Regions from separate parts of the Geodermatophilus sp. SYSU D00700 genome, predicted to be linked through region 4. Evidence: predicted binding sites of a transcription regulator. Region 4 holds the regulator's gene; each other region holds the start of a gene.
The links. The regulator LexA, encoded in region 4, represses DNA repair genes until DNA is damaged. The targets are predictions, from matches to a motif close to TCGAACANNTGTTCGA.
Positions count from the first base shown of each region.

Region 1: ACI79V_RS01665 (DUF222 domain-containing protein) is a predicted target of LexA. The motif match lies at 3,098-3,113, and genes of this name have one in related genera.
Region 2: ACI79V_RS05565 (DUF222 domain-containing protein) is a predicted target of LexA. The motif match lies at 1,856-1,871, and genes of this name have one in related genera.
Region 3: ACI79V_RS02205 (DUF222 domain-containing protein) is a predicted target of LexA. The motif match lies at 1,914-1,929, and genes of this name have one in related genera.

Region 1 covers NZ_JBJGZA010000001.1:350,410-355,433, forward strand. Annotated here, with positions in the region: gene ACI79V_RS01645 (MarR family winged helix-turn-helix transcriptional regulator) at 1-385, opposite strand, end outside; gene ACI79V_RS01650 (FAD-dependent oxidoreductase) at 504-1,151, shown strand; gene ACI79V_RS01655 (ATP-binding cassette domain-containing protein) at 1,141-2,130, shown strand; gene ACI79V_RS01660 (ABC transporter permease) at 2,127-2,975, shown strand; gene ACI79V_RS01665 (DUF222 domain-containing protein) at 3,118-5,010, shown strand.
Region 2 covers NZ_JBJGZA010000004.1:210,097-215,120, forward strand. Annotated here, with positions in the region: gene ACI79V_RS05565 (DUF222 domain-containing protein) at 1-1,851, opposite strand, end outside; gene ACI79V_RS05570 (hypothetical protein) at 2,078-2,383, shown strand; gene ACI79V_RS05575 (DEAD/DEAH box helicase) at 2,573-4,360, shown strand; gene ACI79V_RS05580 (DUF6458 family protein) at 4,531-4,773, shown strand; gene ACI79V_RS05585 (helix-turn-helix transcriptional regulator) at 4,787-5,024, opposite strand, start outside.
Region 3 covers NZ_JBJGZA010000002.1:102,960-107,983, reverse strand. Annotated here, with positions in the region: gene ACI79V_RS02220 (competence/damage-inducible protein A) at 1-1,083, shown strand, start outside; gene ACI79V_RS02215 (hypothetical protein) at 1,080-1,427, shown strand; gene ACI79V_RS02210 (SRPBCC family protein) at 1,424-1,819, shown strand; gene ACI79V_RS02205 (DUF222 domain-containing protein) at 1,948-3,165, shown strand; gene ACI79V_RS02200 (acyl-CoA dehydrogenase family protein) at 3,299-4,948, shown strand.
Region 4 covers NZ_JBJGZA010000027.1:43,479-48,502, reverse strand. Annotated here, with positions in the region: gene hflX (GTPase HflX) at 1-632, shown strand, start outside; gene ACI79V_RS17570 (phosphatase PAP2 family protein) at 745-1,488, shown strand; gene ACI79V_RS17565 (hypothetical protein) at 1,460-2,533, shown strand; gene lexA (transcriptional repressor LexA) at 2,607-3,395, opposite strand; gene ACI79V_RS17555 (LysM peptidoglycan-binding domain-containing protein) at 3,669-4,331, shown strand; gene ACI79V_RS17550 (hypothetical protein) at 4,444-5,024, shown strand, end outside.

The DNA of each region.
Region 1 (5,024 bases), on a different contig from region 4:
TCGCCAGGTCCCGCTCGCTCGCGTCCGGGAACAGCTGCCCGTGCACGGTGGCGACGGACCGGTGGACGTCGGCCGCCACGGCCCTCCCCTCACCGGCCAGCCGGACGATGTGCCGGCGGCGGTCGGCGGGATCGCGCACCCGCTCGACGAGTGCGGCGTCCTCGAGGTCGTTGAGCAGGCCGACCAGGACGCTCGGGTCCACGGCCAGCTGCTCGAGCAGCTCCTGCTGGGTCGCCGACCCGGTCTGTTCCAGCCGCATGAGGATCTGGCCGTGCCGCGGGCGCAGCCCGGAGTCGGAGAACTGCCGGCCCAGCAGCAGCGCCGCCCGGTGACCCGCCTGGGCGAGCAGCACCGGCAGCGGCAGGTCCTCGATCGGCACGGGCATCCCCACGGGGCGCAGTCTAGCGGAGCCAACTGTTCTAGGGTCCGAATCGTTGACAGTGACCGACGATCGGCTACCGTGGACGGCGCCGGGCACCCACCCACCGACCTCGGAGACCGCCATGGCCCTGCTCAGCACCGCCACGCTGGAGTTCGTTCGCCGCACGGACACGGAGGGCGGCGTCACGGCGTTCGCCTTCGCCCCCGTGGAGCCGCTCAACCACCTCGCCGGCCACCACGCCTTCCTCTCGCTGCCCGACGGCGGGACCAAGCCGTTCTCCCTGGCCTCGGCCCCCGAGGACCCGCAGGTGCTGATCGGCACCCGGCTCGCCTCGGGCAGCCGGTTCAAGCGGGCGCTCACCGGGCTCTCCCCGGGCGACCGCGTCCGGCTGCGCCGGCCGCTGCAGCGATCGGCCCTGGCCGATACCGCCGACGACGTCGTACTGCTCGCCCAGGGCGTCGGGGTGACACCGCACCGGGCGCTGCTGCGCCACCTCGCGGCGACGGGCGCCCGGCGCCGCGGAACGCTGGTCCACGTCGGCCGCGACCACCCGTTCCGCGCCGACACCGAGGAGCTCGCGCACGCCGCCGTCTATCCCGGCGACCGCGCGGCCTTCGGACGGGAGCTGGAACGCCTCACCACCGACCTACCCGGCGCCACCTACCACGTGTCGGGCTCCCCGGCCTTCGTCCGCGACACCACCGCCGCGCTGTCCGCCGCGGGCATCCCGCGCCGCCAGGTCCGCCGGGAGGCCTTCCGTGGCTACTGACCCGCCCGCCGTCGTCGCCGAGGGGCTGGTGCGCCGGTTCGGCAGTGGACCGGACGCGGTGACCGCCGTCGACGGCGTCGACCTCGAGGTGCCCGCCGGCACCGTCGTCGGGCTGCTCGGCCCCAACGGCGCCGGCAAGACCACCGTCGTCCGGCTGCTCACCGGCCTGCTGCGCCCCACTGCCGGCACCGCGACGGTGGCCGGCGTGCCCCTCGGTCCCGACGGCGTGTCCGACGGCGCTCGACTGCGGGCGCGCATCGGCCTGGCCGGCCAGTACGCCGGGGTGGACGAGGCGCTGACCGGGCGGGAGAACCTGCGCATGTTCGGCCGGCTCGGGCACCTGACCCGGGCGTCGCGGCGGGCGCGCGCCGACGCGCTGCTCGACGCGTTCGGCCTCACCGACGCCGCCGACCGGCCGGCGCGGACCTACTCGGGAGGCATGCGACGCCGGCTGGACCTCGCTGCCGCGCTGGTGGCCGAGCCGCGGGTGGTGTTCCTCGACGAGCCCACCACGGGGCTGGACCCGCGGTCGCGCCTGGCGCTGTGGGAGGTGGTGGAGGAGCTCGCGGCCGCCGGCACGGCGGTGCTGCTGACCACGCAGTACCTCGAGGAGGCCGACCGGCTCGCCTCCTCGCTGGCGGTCGTCGACGCGGGCCGGGTGATCGCCCGGGGCACACCGGCCGAGCTGAAGGCCTCCCTGGGCGGCGGCGCGCTGCAGGTGCCGCTGGCCGACCCCGGGCGTGCGGCGGCGGCCGTGGCCGCCCTGGCCGGCCTGGGCACCGGGCCGGCCGCGGTCACCGACGGGGTGCTGCGGCTGCCGGTCGCCGATCCGGGCCCGGCACTGCCGGAGCTGGTGCGCCGGCTGGACACCGCCGGGGTCGCCATCCGCGGCGTCGGGATCTCCGAGCCCACCCTCGACGACGTCTTCCTCGCCCTCACCGGCCGCACCGCCGACCCGAGCACCCGGAGCGCAGCATGACCACCTCCCTCGTCACCGACCCCGCGCCCCGGACCGACGCGGTGGCCCGCCCGTCCGTCCTCGGCCCGCCCGCGGTGCCGGCCGGCCGGCCGGTGGTCGGCTGGGCGGTGCGCGACGCGCTGACCACCGGCTGGCGCAGCCTGGTGGGGGCGTTCCGCACGCCGCAGGTGCTGCTGTTCGCCTTGGTCCAGCCGGTGATGTTCGTGCTGCTGTTCCGGTACGTCTTCGGCGGGGCGATCTCGACCCCCGGCGTCGACTACGTCGACTACCTGCTCCCCGGGATCTTCGTGCAGACGGCCGTGTTCTCCGGTGTCGCCACCGGCGTCGGGCTCGCCGAGGACCTCGGCCGGGGTGTGGTCGACCGGTTCCGGACCCTGCCGATGGCCGGCTCCGCCGTCCTGGCCGGGCGGACCCTCGCCGACGCCGCCCGCACCGTGGTGACGCTGCTGCTCATGCTCGGCGTCGGCCTGGCCGTGGGCTACCGGCCGGACAGCGTCACGGGGGTCGTGGCCGGCCTCGGTGTCGTGCTGCTGCTGTCCTACGCGGTCACCTGGTTCTACGTGCTGATCGCACTGGCGGTGCGCAGCCCCGAGGCGGCCCAGTCGGCGGGGTTCGTGCTCACCTTCCCGCTCACGTTCGCCAGCTCGGCGTTCGTGAGCACCGAGACGATGCCGGGCTGGCTGCGCGGCTTCGCCGAGAGCCAGCCGGTCACCCTCACCGCCGACGCCGTCCGGGCACTGACCGGGGTCGGCGACGCGAGCGTCTGGCCGGCCCTGGCCTGGGCGGCCGGGCTGCTGGTCGTCCTCGCGCCGGCCGCGGCCGCCCTCTACCGGCGGGGCCGCTGAGGACGGGCTGCGGTCGTGTCTCGCCACCCCTTGCAGCCTTGACGCCGGGCTCCGCGGCCGGAGCACCGGCCAGCCGTCTGACCAGCGAGTTCGTCGTCCACAGGACTTGCTGCGATCGTCGCTCGAACGTATGATCGATCCCGTGACGGGAGTCCGGGCGGTCGACGAGCCCCTGGTGGGGTGGGCGTCGGGGCCGCTGGGGGCGGTGCAGGCCGCCGACCGGGAGATCGCCCGGCAGACCGCGCTGCGGGCCCGGGCGGTGGCCGCGTTCGCCGCATCCCGGCCGTCGTCGGCCGACCGGCCGCAAGGCTCGCCGGGAGCGATGTCGGCCGACCGGTGGGCCGCCCGTCCTGACCTGCTGCGGCCGGTGAGCGAGTGGGCCACCGACGAGCTGGCCGTCGCGCTGGCGCTGTCGACGCAGGCCGCGCAGCTGCTGCTGGAGCGGTCGCTGACCCTGGTGCACCGGCTGCCGGGCACGCTGGCCGCCCTGGAGTCCGGGGCGCTGCACATCGGGCACCTGGGCCCGCTGCTGGACAAGGTCGCCCCGATCACCGACGACACGCTGCGTGCCGCCATCGAGGCCGATCTGCTCGCGTGGGCCGCCGGGCGGCACACCACGCCGGCGCAGCTGGGCGACAAGGCCCGCCGGGAGCTGCTCACGCGCACCGCCCGCACCGCCGCCGATGACCTGCTGCGCGCGGTGCGCCGGCGCGGCGTGGATGCCCGCCCGGCCCGGGTCGAGGGGATGAGCGTGGTCTCGGCGCTGCTGACCACCCCGGAGGCCGCCGCCCTGCTCGCCGCGCTGGGTGCCTGTGCCGACGCGCTGCCCGCCGACGGCCGCAGCCGGGGGCAGAAGATGGCCGACTGCCTGCTGGACCTGGTGCTCCGCCCGGGCGAGTCCGGGCTGCCGCCGGTGCAGGTGACCCTGACCGTGGTCGCCCCGGTCGGGGCACTGCGGGGCGGGGACCAGCCGTGCGAGGTCGACGGGCAGGTGGTGCCCGCCGAGCTGGTCCGGGCGCTGCTGGCCGCCCTCACCGGCCACCGGGCCGACGCCAGTGACACCGACACCGGCGACACCGCGGCCGACACCGCGGCCGATGGCGAGGCGACCGGCACCACCGCGGCCGACACCGAGCCAGCCGGCACCGACACGGCCCTGGGGGTCGATGCGGTCGGAGCCGGGGCGCCCCTCACCGAGGACGAGCACTTCGCCCGGTGGGCCGAGGAGCTGGAAGCGCGGATCCTGGCCGGGGAGTTCGATGCCCGCCCCGGGCCCTGCTACCTCGACGAGGACCTGCCACCGGACGATCCGCCCGACGCGCACGCCACGGCCGACGCCGACGAGGTGGCCACACCGGACCCCGATGGCTGGTGGGCGCGCGCCGACCGCGCCGTCGACCACGCGAGCACCGCCCTGCTCGGGCTCGAGCGCGCCCTCGGTCACGCCCGCCGCACGGTGGCCACCGCGCGGCGCGCCGACGCCGCGGACGAGGCCACCTGGGCACGCAGCGCGGCCGGCCGGGTGAGCGCCGCCCCCGACGCGCTGACCGCGCTCACCGCGGCCACCGACACCGCCCGCGCCGACCTCGCCGCGCTGCTCGCCGCCACCGCCGGGGGCGGGCTGGCCGACCGGCCCCGGATCGCGCTCACCCACGCGGCCGGCGGTGCGCTGCTGGCCCTCACCGACCTGCCCGCCCTGCACCGCGCCCACCGACGCGGCCACGGCCTGGCCGCTCCCGGACCCGCCGCCGGCTACCGGCCCAGCGCCGCCCTCGACCGGCACGTCCGCGCCCGCGACCGCCGCTGCCGCTTCCCCGGCTGCCGCCGCCCCGTGCCCCGCGCCGGCGAGCTCGACCACGCCACCCCCTGGCCGGCCGACCCCACCACCGCCACCAACCTCACCGGCTACTGCACCGGCCACCACCGCGGCAAGCACCAGGCCCCCGGCTGGCGCCACGTCCTCGCCCCCGACGGCACCCTCACCGTCACCACACCCACCGGACTGACCGCCGCCACCACCCCACCGCCCTACTGACGGGCCCCGAAAAG
Region 2 (5,024 bases), on a different contig from region 4:
GCGCCAGCCGGGGGCCTGGTGCTTGCCGCGGTGGTGGCCGGTGCAGTAGCCGGTGAGGTTGGCCGCGGTGGTGGGGTCGGCCGGCCAGGGGGTGGCGTGGTCGAGCTCGCCGGCGCGGGGCACGGGGCGGCGGCAGCCGGGGAAGCGGCAGCGGCGGTCGCGGGCGCGGACGTGCCGGTCGAGGGCGGCGCTGGGCCGGTAGCCGGCGGCGGGTCCGGGAGCGGCCAGGCCGTGGCCGCGTCGGTGGGCGCGGTGCAGGGCGGGCAGGTCGGTGAGGGCCAGCAGCGCACCGCCGGCCGCGTGCGTGAGCGCGATCCGGGGCCGGTCGGCCAGCCCGCCCCCGGCGGTGGCGGCGAGCAGCGCGGCGAGGTCGGCGCGGGCGGTGTCGGTGGCCGCGGCCAGCTGGGTGAAGACGTCGGGGGCGGTGGTGATCCGGCCGGCCGCGCTGCGTGCCCAGGTGGCCTCGTCCGCGGCGTCGGCGCGCTGCGCGGTGGCCACCGTGCGGCGGGCGTGACCGAGGGCGCGCTCGAGCCCGAGCAGGGCGGTGCTCGCCTGGTCGACGGCGCGGTCGGCGCGCGCCCACCAGCCATCGGGGTCCGGTGCGGCCACCTCATCGGCGTCGGCGTCGGCGTCGGCCGTGTCGTGCGCGTCGGGCGGATCGTCCGGTGGCAGGTCCTCGTCGAGGTAGCAGGGCCCGGGGCGGGCATCGAACTCCCCGGCCAGGATCCGCGCTTCCAGCTCCTCGGCCCACCGGGCGAAGTGCTCGTCCTCGGTGAGGGGCGCCCCGGCTCCGACCGCATCGACCCCCAGGGCCGTGTCGGTGCCGGCTGGCTCGGTGTCGGCCGCGGTGGTGCCGGTCGCCTCGCCATCGGCCGCCTCGCCATCGGCCGCGGTGGTGTCGGCCGCCGTGGTGTCGGTCGCCGTGGTGTCGGTCGCGGCGGTGTCGGCCCGGTGGCCGGTGAGGGCGGCCAGCAGCGCCCGGACCAGCTCGGCCGGGACCACCTGCCCGTCGACCTCACACGGCTGGTCGCCGCCGAGCAGCGCGCCCACCGGAGCGACCACGGTCAGGGTCACCTGCACCGGCGGCAGCCCGGACTCGCCCGGGCGGAGCACCAGGTCCAGCAGGCAGTCGGCCATCTTCTGCCCCCGGCTGCGGCCGTCGGCGGGCAGCGCGTCGGCACAGGCACCGAGAGCGGCGACCAGCGCGGCCGCCTCCGGGGTGGTCAGCAGTGCCGAGACCACGCTCATCCCCTCGACCCGGTCGGGGCGGGCATCCACGCCGCGCCGGCGCACCGCGCGCAGCAGGTCATCGGCGGCGGTGCGGGCGGTGCGCGTGAGCAGCTCCCGGCGGGCCTTGGCGCCCAGCTGCGCCGGCGTGGTGTGCCGCCCGGCGGCCCACGCGAGCAGCTCCCGCTCGATCGCGGCGCGCAGGGCGTCGTCGGTGATCGGGGCGACCTTGTCGATCAGCGGGCCCAGGTGCCCCACGTGCAGCGCCCCGGACTCCAGCGCGGCCAGCGTGCCCGGCAGCCGGTGCACCAGGGTCAGCGACCGCTCCAGCAGCAGCTGCGCCGCCTGGGCCGACAGCGCCAGCGCGACCGCCAGCTCGTCGGTGGCCCACTCGCTCACCGGCCGCAGTACCTCAGCCCGCGCCGCCCACCGGTCGGCCGACATCGCCCCCGGCGAGCCCGGCTGCCGGTCGACGGAGGCGGGACGGGTGGCGGCGAACGCGGCCACCGCCCGGGCCCGCAGCGCGGTCTGCCGGGCGATCTCCCGGTCGGCGGCCTGCACCGCCCCCAGCGGCCCCGACGCCCACCCCACCAGGGGCTCGTCGACCGCCAGGACTCCCGCCACCTATTCGATCATACGTTCGATTGCGAAGTCGCACAAGGCGCCTGTCGAGAAAGTCCAGGTCAGCGCCTCGCGGCCAGGAAGCGATCGGCGCGGACCACAACACGACCGGCGGGGCTGCAGAAACCAGAACGGCCAGCCCGTCGCCGGGACCAGGAACCAGCCCTGATCAGCGCCAGGACGAACGACCAGCCTGCCACCACCGGCCCGGTCGTCCTATCGTCCTCGGGTGACCACGAAGGACCTCCAGGAACTCGTCCGGCGACGGCTGTGGGAGCTGGGCGGGTCGGTGGTCGAGGCCTCCCGCCGGGCCCGCGGCGCCGTCGCGCCGGAGGTGCTCGAACGGATCGCGCACACCCGCGGCTGGGCCCTGATCAGCCCCTGGATGGCCGCTCACCTCGCCCGCGCGCTCGACGTCCCGGAGAACCGGGTGCGGCGCGCGGCCGGCCTGCCCGAGGTCCCCGACCCGCGGGCGGACGTGCCCACCGGACCGCACCTGCGGCTCGTCCACGGCGAGGGGCGCGCCTCCGGCTGACCGTGACCGCCGCGACGGGACGGACCGGTCCGACCGGCGTGTGAGGCGCACCACCCCACCGTCGGCCGCCACAACGAAGGCGCAGGTCAGACGCGTACGGACCGGCCCGTATACGTGGTCGCACGGGAGGCGCGCGGGAGGCGGCCGGTTGGGCGTGTCTCCTCCGCCGCAGGCAGGATGAGCCCCGAGATGGCGAGTGCAGCACGGGCCGGGGCGGTCGCCCCGCAGACGACCAGCCGACCGCTCCGGGCGTGGCAGCAGGCCGCCCTCGAGCGCTACGAGGAGGCCGCCCCCAAGGACTTCCTCGTCACCGCGACGCCGGGCGCGGGGAAGACGACCTTCGCGCTCACGCTGGCCTCGCGGCTGCTGCAGCGGCGCGAGGTCGCCCGCGTGATCGTCGTCTGCCCGACCGACCACCTGCGGCTGCAGTGGGCCGACGCCGCCGACCGGATGGGCATCGTGCTCGACCCCGGCCTGACCAACGCCGTCGGCCCGGTGCGCGCCGGCACCCAGGGCTACGTGACGACGTATGCGCAGGTGGCCGGCAAGCCGATGCTGCACGCCGCCCGCGCCACCGCCGTCAAGACGCTGGTGATCCTCGACGAGGTCCACCACGCCGGCGACGGCCTGTCGTGGGGTGAGGCGATCGAGGAGGCCTACGGCTTCGCCGCCCGCCGGCTGTGCCTGACCGGGACGCCCTTCCGCACCAAGCCCGACGAGCGGATCCCCTTCGTGCGCTACGAGGAGGACGGCTTCGAGGGCGACGCCGGGGAGGCCGGCGCCGGGCTGGTCAGCCGCGCCGACTACACCTACGGCTACAAGGAGGCGCTGGCCGACAGCGTCGTCCGGCCGGTCGTCTTCGCCGCCTACACCGGCACCTCGCGCTGGCGGAACTCGGCCGGCGAGGTGGTCGCCGCCTCCCTGTCGGAGGCCGGCACCCGCTCGGTGGAGATGGCCGCCTGGCGCACCGCGCTCGACCCCAAGGGCCAGTGGGTGCCGCACGTCATCGCCGCGATGGACGAGCGGATCACCCACCTGCGCGAGAACGGCATGCCCGACGCCGCGGGGCTCGTGCTGGCCAGCGACCAGGACGACGCCCGCGCCTACGCCCGGATCGTCAGGCGGATCACCGGCAAGGCGCCCGAGCTCATCCTCTCCGACGACCCCAAGGCGTCGAAGAAGATCGAGCGGTTCGCGGCCGGCTCGGCTCGGATCGCCGTCTGCGTGCGGATGATCTCCGAGGGCGTCGACGTGCCGCGCGCCGCCGTCCTGGCGTGGATGACCTCCTACCGGACGCCGCTGTTCTTCGCCCAGGCCGTCGGCCGCGTCGTCCGCTCCCGGGCCCCGCACGAGACCGCCACGGTGTTCCTGCCCGCCGTCCGGCCGCTGCTGGGGCTGGCGGCGTCGCTGGAGAAGGAGCGCAACCACGTCATGCCGCCGCCCAAGGCGGCCGACCCCGAGGCGCTCGACCTCGACCCCCTGCCGCCCAAGGAGCGCGAGGCGGTGGGCCTCAAGCAGTGGGAGGCGCTGGAGGCCGACGCCCGGTTCGCGCACGTGCTGCACGGGGGGACGGCGCACACCGGCGAGGCCGGCGGGCCGCTGGCGGTGGCGCCGGAGGACGAGGACTTCCTCGGCATCCCCGGCCTGCTCACCGCCGAGCAGACGGCGTCGCTGCTGGCCAAGCGCGACGACGAGCTGCGGCTGCGGATCGCGCAGCGGGTGCACGAGGAGGACACCGGGGAGCTGCCGATCGTCGAGGACCACCCCGACGAGGACGACGCCGGCCGGTCGTGGCGCGACGCCGCCGAGCTGCGGCGGGAGATCAACCGCCTGGTCAGCCGGGTGTCGGCGAAGACGTCGACGCCGCACGCCGTGGTGCACACCCAGCTGCGCCAGCACGTGCCCGGCCCGCCGTCGGCCTCGGCGTCGGTGGACGTGCTGCGCGCCCGCCGCGAGCGCCTCCGCACGATGCTCTGAGGTCGGGCACGTCCGCGGAAGTGCACGACTCGGACCAGCGCGGCCACCCGTTCGGGTCATCCCGGGCCCGCGACCGGTTCACCGCCGGGGCGCCGGGGCACCCGGGCGCCGCGGCGGGCGGACCCCGGGGAGCCCCGAGGGTGTGGCCCCGCCGCAGGGAGGGAACCGCGATGCGTCTCGGAACCGCCATCGTGCTGCTCGCGCTGGGCGCCGTCCTCACCTTCGCGCTGCGCGTCGACGTCAGCGGCATCGACCTGCAGGTGGTCGGCTGGATCCTGATGGCCGCAGGCGCCCTGGGCATCGTGCTCGAGGTGGCGTTGTGGGCTCCGCGCCGTCGCCGGGTCACCCGGACCGAGGCGCACGACCCCTACGGTGGGCCGGCCCGGCGGACGACCACCGACGAGACCTACTGACCGCGCGGGTTCTTCAGCCCGTGGGGAGCAGGCCCCGGGACGCGGCGACGGCGACCGCCTCGGTTCGGCTGCCCGCGCCGAGCTTGGCCAGGATGTTGCTGACGTGCACGCTGGCGGTCTTCTCGCTGATGTAGAGCTCGCTGCCGATCTGCCGGTTGGTGCGGCCGCGGGCGAGCAGCGCCAGCACCTCGGTCTCCCGCGGCGTGAACACCGCGGCGGTCTCCACCACCCGGCCGGCCCCGGGCAGCTCC
Region 3 (5,024 bases), on a different contig from region 4:
ACGACCGGCGGGCTCGGACCCACCGCCGACGACCTGACCGCCGCCCTCGTCGGCGAGGTGCAGGGCCGCCGGCTCGCCGTCGACCCCGACCTCGAGCAGCGGGTCGCCGCGATCGTGGAGCGGCTGATGGCCCGCCGTGGCTGGCGGGCCGACCCCGAGGCGACGGCGGCCGGCGTCCGCAAGCAGGCGATGGTCCCGGCGGGCGCCACCGTGCTCGAGCCGGTGGGCACCGCCCCGGGCCTCGTCGTCCCGCCGGCGGACGGGCGCACCGGGCCGGTCGTCGTCGTGCTGCCCGGGCCCCCGTCGGAGCTGCAGGGCATGTGGCCGGCGGCGCTGGCCGCCGCACCGGTGCGGGCGGCGCTGGCCGGGGCCACCGAGGTGCGGCAGGAGACCGTGCGGCTGTGGGGCACGCTCGAGGCCCAGCTCGCCGCCACGCTGCGCGAGCACGAGGCCGAGCTCGACGGGCTGGAGATCACCACCTGCCTGCGCGAGGGCGAGCTGGAGATCGTCACCCGCTTCCCGCCCGAGGCACAGCCGGCCTACGACCGGCTGGCCGCGGTGCTGGCCGAGGACTACGCGGCCACGCTCTTCTCCACCGGCCCGACGTTGGACGACCTGGTCGCGGACGCGCTGCTCGGCCAGGGGCTCACGATCGCCACCGCCGAGTCGTGCACCGGCGGCCTGCTGGTGGCCCGGCTGATCGAGCGGGCGGGGTCGTCGGCGTGGGTGCTCGGCGGGATCACCTCCTACGCCAACTCGGCGAAGGAGCAGCTCGTCGGCGTGCCGGGGGAGATGCTCGCCGAGTTCGGCGCGGTGAGCCCGCAGGTGGCGCAGGCACTGGCGGAGGGCGCGCGGGCACGCTTCGGTGCCGACGTCGGCGTGGGCATCACCGGCATCGCCGGTCCCGGCGGCGGGACACCGGAGAAGCCCGTGGGCACCGTGCACCTGAGCGTCATCGGGCCGTCGGGGACCCGGGCGAGGTCGGTGCGGCTGCCGGGGTCGCGGACGGCGGTGCGCGAGCGGGCGGTGGTCCTGGCGCTGCACCTGCTGCGGCAGCTGCTCATCGGCGGTCCGCCGGCGTGAGGGTGTCGAGGACGCCCGCCCGTCCGCTGACGGAGTTCGGCAGCGCCGGCGCGTCGCTGGTGCGGGCCGCGCTCGTCGGGGGGCTGCAGGACGCGGTCGCCGTCGACGTCGTCCGCCTGGCACGCGGCGGCACGGTCGGCCGCCACCCGACCCGCCTCTGGCAGCCCTTCCTCGCCGTCGAGGGCAGCGGCTGGGTGTCGGGGGCGGACGGCGCCCGGCGCCCGCTGGCGACCGGTGAGGCGGCGGTGTGGGAGCCGGGGGAGGAGCACGCGTCCGGTACCGCCGACGGCCTGCTCGCCGTCGTCGTGCAGTGCCGGGTCCCGCTGGTCGAGGAGGCGCCGTGACCGCCCTGACCCTGCACGCCACCGGGCCGGAGCCGCCGGCCGAGGTGTGGGAGCGCTACGCGCAGCCCGCGCGGTGGCCGACCTGGGCGCCGCAGATCACCGGCGTGCAGGTGCCGGTCCCGCGGCTGGCCGCCGGGGTGACGGGGCGGGTGCGGGGGCCCGCCGGGGTGAGCCTGCCGTTCGCCGTCGAGTCGGTGGACGAGGCCGCTCGACGGTGGGCGTGGACGGTGAGGGCCGGCCCGGTGCGGCTGTACCTCCTGCACTGGGTGTCCGACGGTCCCGACGGCGGCAGCACCACCGGCCTGCGGATCACCGGGCCGCTGCCCGTCGTGGTCGGTTACGCGCCGCTGGCCCAGGTGGCGATCAGCCGCCTGGTCCGGCCGCTCGACTGACCGTTCCCGGTCGCGTCAAGTGCCGACGGAGATCTGTGGACAAGCCGCTGACCTGCACATTCGGCTCGCCACGGGCTCATCCGTGCGGTAGTCTTCGAACACGCGATCGAGTCGTGGGGGGGGGTGTCGTGGACGAGCTGCGGACAGCGCTGGACGTACTCGCCGACGACGACCTGACCGCCATGTTCGGCCCGCAACTCAACGAGCGGCTGCGGGCCCTGCTGGTCGCGCAGAACCGGCTGGCCGCCGAGCTGGCCCGCACCGTGCGCCAGGCCGAGCTGGCCGGCGCCGCGGAGTTCGACGGGCACAAGACGGTCCAGTCGTGGCTGCGCGGACACGGGCACCTGGCCTCGGCGGAGGCATCCAAGCTGGTGCACACCGGCCGCGCGCTGGAGCACCTGCCTGCCGTCGCCGCCGGGTTCGCCGCCGGCACCACCACCGCCGGGCGGGCCGCCGAGATCGCGCAGGTGGCCACGCCGGCCAACCTGGCCCGCGCCGCCGCGCAGGACGTCGACCTGGCCGAGATCGACGCCGCGCTCGCCGTCGCCGCCGGTCTGCAGACCCACAGCGAGCTGGCCGGCACGGTGGCCGGCCTTCTGGCCCGCCTCGACCCGGACGGGCTCGAGCCCGATCCGACCGAGGGTCGGTCGCTGACGGTGGTCAGGCACGCCGATGGCAGCGTGAGCTTCCGCGGCCACCTGGATGCCGTGGGTGGGGAGAAGGTGCAGACCGCCCTCGAGTCCCACGTGCAGGCCGACCGGCCCGCCGGCGACCGGCGCACCAGAGCGCAGCGGCTGGGGGATGCCTGGGTGCAGTGGGCCGACACCACGCTGGCGGCGGGCACCCTCCCGGTGCTGCGCACCGTCAAGCCGCGCGTGGCCGTCCGGGTGGACCTCGACGACCTGGCCGACCCGGCCACCGGGCCCGGCGCCGCCGCCATGGGCTTCGGGGCCACCATCTTCGCCGCCCGGGCGCGGTGGCCGGCCTGCGACGGGCAGATCTCCCGGGTGGTGTTCGGGCCCGACGGGGTGCCGCTCGACCTGGGCCGCAGCCGGCGACTGGTCAGCCGGCAGCTGCGGCGCGCGGTCGAGCTGCGCGACGGGGGCTGTGTGTTCGCCGGCTGTGACGCCCCGAGTCACTGGGCCGACGTGCACCACCTGGTGCACTGGATCGACGGCGGCGAGACCTCACTCGACAATTCGGCGCTGTTGTGCGAGCGGCACCACACCAAGGTCCACCACGGGTTCCGCGTCGAACGGCAACCGGACGGGCGATGGCGCACGTACCGGCCGGACGGATCGGAGATCACCGCCTGCCTCGGCCCTCCGATGCCCACCGCCGCCTGAACCCGGCCGCCGACCACGGACACCCGCCGACCCGCCGTTCCACGTGGAACGGCGGGTCGGCCTGCGTACCCGGACGACGACGCCGGCGCGGGGTGTGGACCGGGCCGGCGCGGGGGGTCGTACGGTGCCCGCCGTGAGCGCGACGCACGAGGTCACCAACCAGGTCCCGCCGCTGGCCGGGTTCGACCCGATCGCCGGGGACGCGGTGCTCGCCGAGGCCTGCCTCCGGCACGCGGACCAGGCCACGCTCGCGTCGCTGGCCGACCTGGGCCGGCTGGCGGGCAGCGAGCAGGCGCGCGAGTGGGGCCGGCTGGCCGACGAGAACCGCCCCGTCCTGCGCACCCACGACCGCTACGGGCACCGGATCGACGAGGTCGAGTTCCACCCGGCCTGGCACGAGCTCATGCGGACCGCGTTCGCCCACGGCCTGGCCGGCACCGCCTGGGCCGCGGCCGACGCCGGCGACCGGCACGCGCACGTCCGCCGCGCCGTCGGCTACCTCGCCTGGACCCAGGTCGAGGCCGGTCACGGCTGCCCCGTGACGATGACCTACGCCGCCGTCCCCGCGCTGCGCGCCGCCCCGGACCTGGCGGCCCGCTACGGACCGGGCCTCACCGGCACCGGCTACGCCCCCGGCCTGACCGATCCCGCTGCCAAGCCCGGCCTCGTGGCCGGCATGGGCATGACGGAGAAGCAGGGCGGCTCCGACGTCCGCACCAACACCACCCGTGCCGCGCCGGCCGCCGACGGGACGTACGCGCTCACCGGCCACAAGTGGTTCACCAGCGCCCCGATGAGCGACCTCTTCCTCCTGCTCGCCCAGCTGCCGGAGGGGCTGTCCTGCTTCCTCGTCCCCCGGGTGCTCCCCGACGGCAGCCGCAACGTCTTCCGCCTCCAGCGGCTCAAGGACAAGCTCGGCGACCGCGCCAACGCCTCCAGCGAGGTCGAGTTCGACGGCACCACCGGCTGGCTGGTCGGCGACCCCGGCCGCGGGGTCCCGACGATCATCGAGATGGTCAACGCCACCCGGCTCGACTGCGTCATCGGCTCCGCGGCCACCGTCCGCGCGGCGCTGACCCAGGCGCTGCACCACGCCCGCCACCGCCGCGCGTTCGGCGCCCCGCTCGCCGACCAGCCGCTCATGCAGAACGTCCTCGCCGATCTCGCCGTCGAGAGCGAGGCCGCGACGGCGCTGGCGATCCGGCTGGCCGCCGCGGTCGACGCCGGCGAGACGGCGTTCCTCCGGCTGGCGGGCGCCGCGGCCAAGTTCCTCGTGTGCAAGCGGACCCCCGCCGTCGTCGGTGAGGCCATGGAGGTCCTCGGCGGCAACGGCTACGTCGAGGAGTCCGGCCTGCCGCGGCTCTACCGGCAGGCGCCGCTCAACAGCATCTGGGAGGGCTCGGGCAACGTCATCGCCCTCGACGTGCTGCGCGCCCTCGGCCGCTCCGCCGAGTCGCTGGCCGCGGTCACCGCCGAGCTCGAGCTCGTCCGCGGCGCCGACCCGCGCTTCGACGACGCCGTCAAGCGGCTCTCCGCCGAGCTCGGGGACCCCGACGCGCTGCCGCTGCGCGCCCGCCGCGTCGCCGGGCTGCTGGCCCTGTGCCTGCAGGCCTCCCTGCTGCTCCGGTACAGCCCGCCGGAGGTCGCCGACGCCTTCTGCGCCACGCGCCTGGGCGGCGACTGGGGCACCGTGCTGGGCACTCTCCCCGCCGGCGTCCCGGTGGCCCGCCTGGTCGCGCGGTCGGCCGTCCCGGCGGCACGAGGGAACGGACCGGGCGTCTGAGCACGGGTCCTGCCCGACCCCTCCCGGCTCCACTACTCTCGGACAGGCGTCGCGCACGGACCGACTTCCCATCCCG
Region 4 (5,024 bases):
AGTCCAGCCTGCTCAACCGGCTCACCGGTGCCGGCGTGCTGGTGGAGAACGCGTTGTTCGCCACCCTCGACCCGACGGTGCGCCGCGCGCAGTCGCCCGACGGCCGCGAGTACACCCTCACCGACACCGTCGGGTTCGTGCGGCACCTGCCGCACCAGCTCGTCGACGCCTTCCGCTCGACGCTGGAGGAGGTGGCCGGCGCCGACCTGCTGCTGCACGTCGTCGACGGCTCCGACCCCGACCCGCTCGGCCAGATCGACGCGGTGCACGTGGTGCTGCGCGAGATCGACGCCGCGGCGGTGCCCGAGCTGATCGTCGTCAACAAGGTCGACGCCATGACCGAGGACGACGTGCTGACCCTGCGCCGGGCGCTCCCCGGCGCGGTGTGGGTCTCGGCGCGGACCGGCGAGGGCATCGAGCGGCTCCGCGAGGTCGTCGCCGCCCGGCTGCCGCACCCGGACGTCGAGGTCGAGGTGCTCGTGCCCTACGACCGCGGCGACCTGGTGGCCCGCGTCCACCGCGACGGCGAGGTCTTGAGCGAGCAGCACGAGGCGGACGGCACCCGGCTGAGTGCGCGGGTCGACGGCGGCCTGGCCGCGGCGCTGGAGCGGTTCGCCGTCCCGGTCGGCTGACCGGCCGCGGCGCTCGCCCGCCCGGGTGACGGGCTGCCCGCCGGTCACCCGGGCGGCTCGCCGTCCCCCGCGGCGAGGTCACGGCCGGGTCACGGCCCGGTACCGTGGCCGCGTGACCAGCGGCGTGGTGCGTCGGGGGAGGGGAGCGCCGGCCGACGGCGACCCGTCGGCCCCCGTCCCCGCCGTCGTGACCCCAGGACGGCCGCCGTGGTGGCTGATGATCCTGTCGCTCGTGGTGACCGTGGGCGTCACCGTCGACCTGCTCAGCCGGGGTGTCCTGGAGCGGCTCGACCTCGAGGTCTCCGAGATCGTCAGCCAGTGGGGGCTGCGCGACTCCCCGGCCTACTGGCCGGTCTGGGCGGTCACCCAGATCGGCGGACGGGGCACGATCCTCGTCGTCCTGGCCGGCCTGGTCGGCTGGCTGTGCATCCGCCGGCGGACGCTGCTGCCCCTGGTGCGGGTGCTCGTCGCCCTCGCCCTGCTGACCGTCGTGGTCTACGCGTTCAAGTTCGGCACCGGTCGCACGGCGCCCGCCTATCCCGGCTCGTTCTTCCACCGCGACGGCGCCAGCTACCCCTCGGGGCACGTGGCCAACGCCGTGCTCATGTGGGGCGTGGCCCGCTGGCAGGCCGTCGAGTACCGGCTCGCGCCGCCGGTGCAGCGGACGCTGTGGTGGCTCAGCGTCGTCGGGCCGGTGGCCACCGGGATCGCCATGGTCTCGCTGGACTTCCACTGGGTCACCGACGCGGTCGTCGGGGCCTCGGTCGGGATCCTGCTGCTGGGCGTGGTGCACGCACTCGACGCAGTCGTGCTGTCACGCTGGGCGGGTGCCCGCGCCGGCCGTCCTCCCGCGTAGCGCGCGGGCGTGCGCCCCGCGCGCACCGGCCGCCGTCCTCGGGCTCGCGCTGGGGCTCGCCCCGGTCCTGCTGCCATCGGCCTCCGCGGCCGCCGAGGAGGCCACGCCCGCACGGCGCTGCCAGGTGACCGACCCCCGGCTCGCGGAGCTCTCCGGTCTCGTCGACGTCGGCGACCGGATGCTGGCCGTCGCCGACGGCGGTGAGCGGGTGACCGTCGCGGTCCTCGACCAGACCTGCCGGGTCGTCGACGAGACCGTCGCGCCGCTGGACCCCTACGACCCCGAGGACCTCGGCGTCGGACCCGACGGCACCGTGTGGCTGGCCGACACCGGGGACAACAACGCCACCCGGGAGACCGTCGCCCTCATCGCGCTGCGGCCCGACGGCGCCACGGCGCTGCACCGGCTCACCTATCCCGACGGCCCGCACGACGCCGAGGCACTGCTGGTCGCGCCCGACGGCACGCCGTACCTGGTCACCAAGGAGGTGCTCGGGGCCAGTCACGTCTACCGGCCGGCGGCACCGCTGGTCGACGGCGGCACGGTCGAGCTGGCCGACGTGGGCACCGTGGCCTTCACGCTCACCGGGACGCCGGGCGGCCCGGTGGGGCGTGCCGGCCAGTTGCTGGTGACCGGGGGCGCGGTCGCCCGCGACGGCAGCCGGATCGCGCTGCGGACCTACACCGACGCCTACGTCTGGCCGCTCGCCGGGTCCGACGTCCCGGCCGCGCTGGCGGGCGAGCCGGTGCGCATCGCGCTGCCCGAGGCGCCGCAGGGCGAGGCGGTGTCGTTCACCGCCGACGGCGCCGCGCTGCTCGTCGCCGGGGAGGGACCGCCCGGCGACGTCACGGTCGTGCCGATCCCGGCCGGGGCCGCCGCGTCGTCGTCACCGGCGGGGACCTCGACGGCGACCGCGCCCGCCGACGGCGGCACGGACATCCCCCCGGTCACCGCCGGGCTGGTGGCGGCCGCCGTCGCCACGGTGGCGGTGTGGATCGGCGGCCGCCTGCGCCGCCGGCGGGCGGCCGCGCCACCCACCGGCTGAACCCGCGACCCCGGGGCCTGGCTCCTGCCGCGCCGGTCGGCGGGAGCCGGGCCCGCGTGGGTCGGGCGGTGGGTCAGACGCGGCGCAGGACGGACACCACGCGGCCGAGGACGGTGGCCTCGTCACCCGGGATGGGCTCGTAGGCCGGGTTGTGCGGCAGCAGCCACACGTGCCCGTCGCGCCGCTTGTAGGTCTTGACCGTGGCCTCGCCATCGAGCATGGCGGCGACGATCTCGCCGTTCTCGGCGGTGGGCTGCTGGCGCACGACCACCCAGTCGCCGTCGCAGATCGCCGCGTCGACCATCGAGTCGCCGGCGACGCGGAGCATGAAGAGGGTGCCCTCGCCGACCAGCTCGCGCGGCAGCGGGAAGACGTCCTCGACGGCCTGCTCGGCCAGCACCGGGCCACCGGCGGCGATCCTGCCGACCAGCGGCACGTAGGTGGGCGCGGTGCTGCCGTCGGCGGCGGCCGGCGCGGCCGGTGCGCCCTCGGCGGCCGTGTCCCCGGGCAGCCGCACGTCGAGTGCGCGCGGGCGGTTGGGGTCGCGCCGCAGCCATCCCTTCTTCTGCAGCACCGAGAGCTGGTGGGCGACCGACGACGCCGAGGACAGGCCCACCGCCTCGCCGATCTCCCGGACCGAGGGCGGGTAACCGCGGCGGTCGATCGAGTCGCGGATGACCTCGAGGACCCGGCGCTGCCGCTGGCTCAGCCCGTCGCCGGCGTCGCCCCGATCGGGGAACGACCGCACCGCGGCGGTCTGCCCCCCGGCGCCGTCGGCAGCGGTGTCCGTCCCCCGCCGGCCTCCTCGCCGGGTGGCCGTGCCCCCGCGCGTGCCCTGGCCGGTGCCGCTCGTGCCCGCCACGTCTCCTCCTCGCCGGCCGTGTCGCCACGGCCCTCGTGTCCCGCCCGCCACCCGGAGGACCCGGCCCCCGGACGCCGGGAGGTGCCGGCGTCCGGGGGAACGGGCGGACGGCTGCTGATCGGACCGTAGCGCCTCGGGCCCGGTACTTCAAACGTGTGTTCGAAACCCGTCGGAGGTGTCGGGTCGACCCCGTCGGTCCCATGCGGTAGACATCGCACAGACGTTCGATCGAACGCGTGTTCGACGGCGGTGGGGTGACGAGGAGGAGTGGTCATGGGCAGCGTGCACCAGGCGGTTCTGGAGTTCGACGCGGCGGTCCGGGTCCCCTGGCGGCCGCTGCTGGCGGAGGGGGCCGCGCGCGGGACCGCGGCCCCGCGCCGGCAGGCACCTCCCCCGGCTCCGCGTCGCCCGGCCCAGGGCACTCCGGCGTCGCCGCGGGCGGCCCTGCCGGGCTCGGGTCCGCGGATCACCGGGCACCTGCGGCCGGTGCCCGACCGCCCGGCCGCGGCGCCCGTCCGCGCCACCGGTCCCGCCGCGGGGCCGGCCGCCGAGGCGCCCCGCACCCGCCGGGCACCGGCGCGGCCGGGGGGCCGGCCGGTGCGCTGCGAGCCGGCCCGGGCCGGCCGCGGTCCGGCGGCGCCGGCCCCCGGGCCCGTGCGGCTGACCCGCCGCGGGCGCCGCCTGGTGGCCGTGCTGGTCCTCGCCGCGGGCGTCGGCGGCGCGGTCCTGGGGCGGGAGGTGCTCGCTCCCGAGCAGGGCCTGCGGCTCGCCGGGGAGAGCAGTGTCGTCGTGCAGCCGGGTGACACCGTGTGGTCGATCGCCGGCGAGGTCGCCGGCCCGGAGCAGGACGTGCGGGTCGTCGTCGACGCGATCGAGGAGCTCAACGACCTCGACGACTCGGCGGTGGTCGCCGGTCAGGTGCTGCGCCTGCCGTGACCGGGACGGGAGCACTCCTCGGACAAGTGACGAGACCGCCCCGCCCGGTTCGTCAACCATCGGTGTCCGGTCGCTCACGCATTCGGCTTGAACGAACACATACGGTGAGGACGTGTCAGCAGCCGTGAACAGCAGGGCAGCGGTGTCGTTCGGGTCGCCGCAGGACGTCGAGGTGCTCGTGGACGGCGCCTGGGTCGCGGGCGCGATGCTCGGCTGGCGGCACGACGAGACCGGCGCGTGCGAGGTCTGGGTGCGACTGCGCACCGAGGTCCCGGGCGTCGTCGAGGGCGCCGGGACCTGGGTCGATCTGGCCGCCGTCCGGCTGCCGGAGCGCCGGCTCACGCTGGCGCCGGCGGTCGCCACGGCGGTCGCTGCCACGGCCGCGATGTCCGTCGTCCGCCCGGTCGGCGTGCCGGCTGCTGACCGCCCGCGCCGTTCCCGCCGGCACTGTGCCGACGTGACCGCCGAGCAGCCCGCCGTCGGCGTGGCCGGGCCCGGCCGGCACCGGGCTCCCTCCGCGGCCGGCGCCGGCCGGCACCGCGCGGTCACCGCCGAGATGCCGGCCGTCGCCGGGTCCGCCGGGGCACCCGTCGCGGTGTCCGTGGGCACCTCTGGCGCCACCCTCGTTCCCGACGCGGAGCCCGACCTGCTCACCCGGCCGATCCGTCTGGGCGACCTGGTGCCGAACCCGCG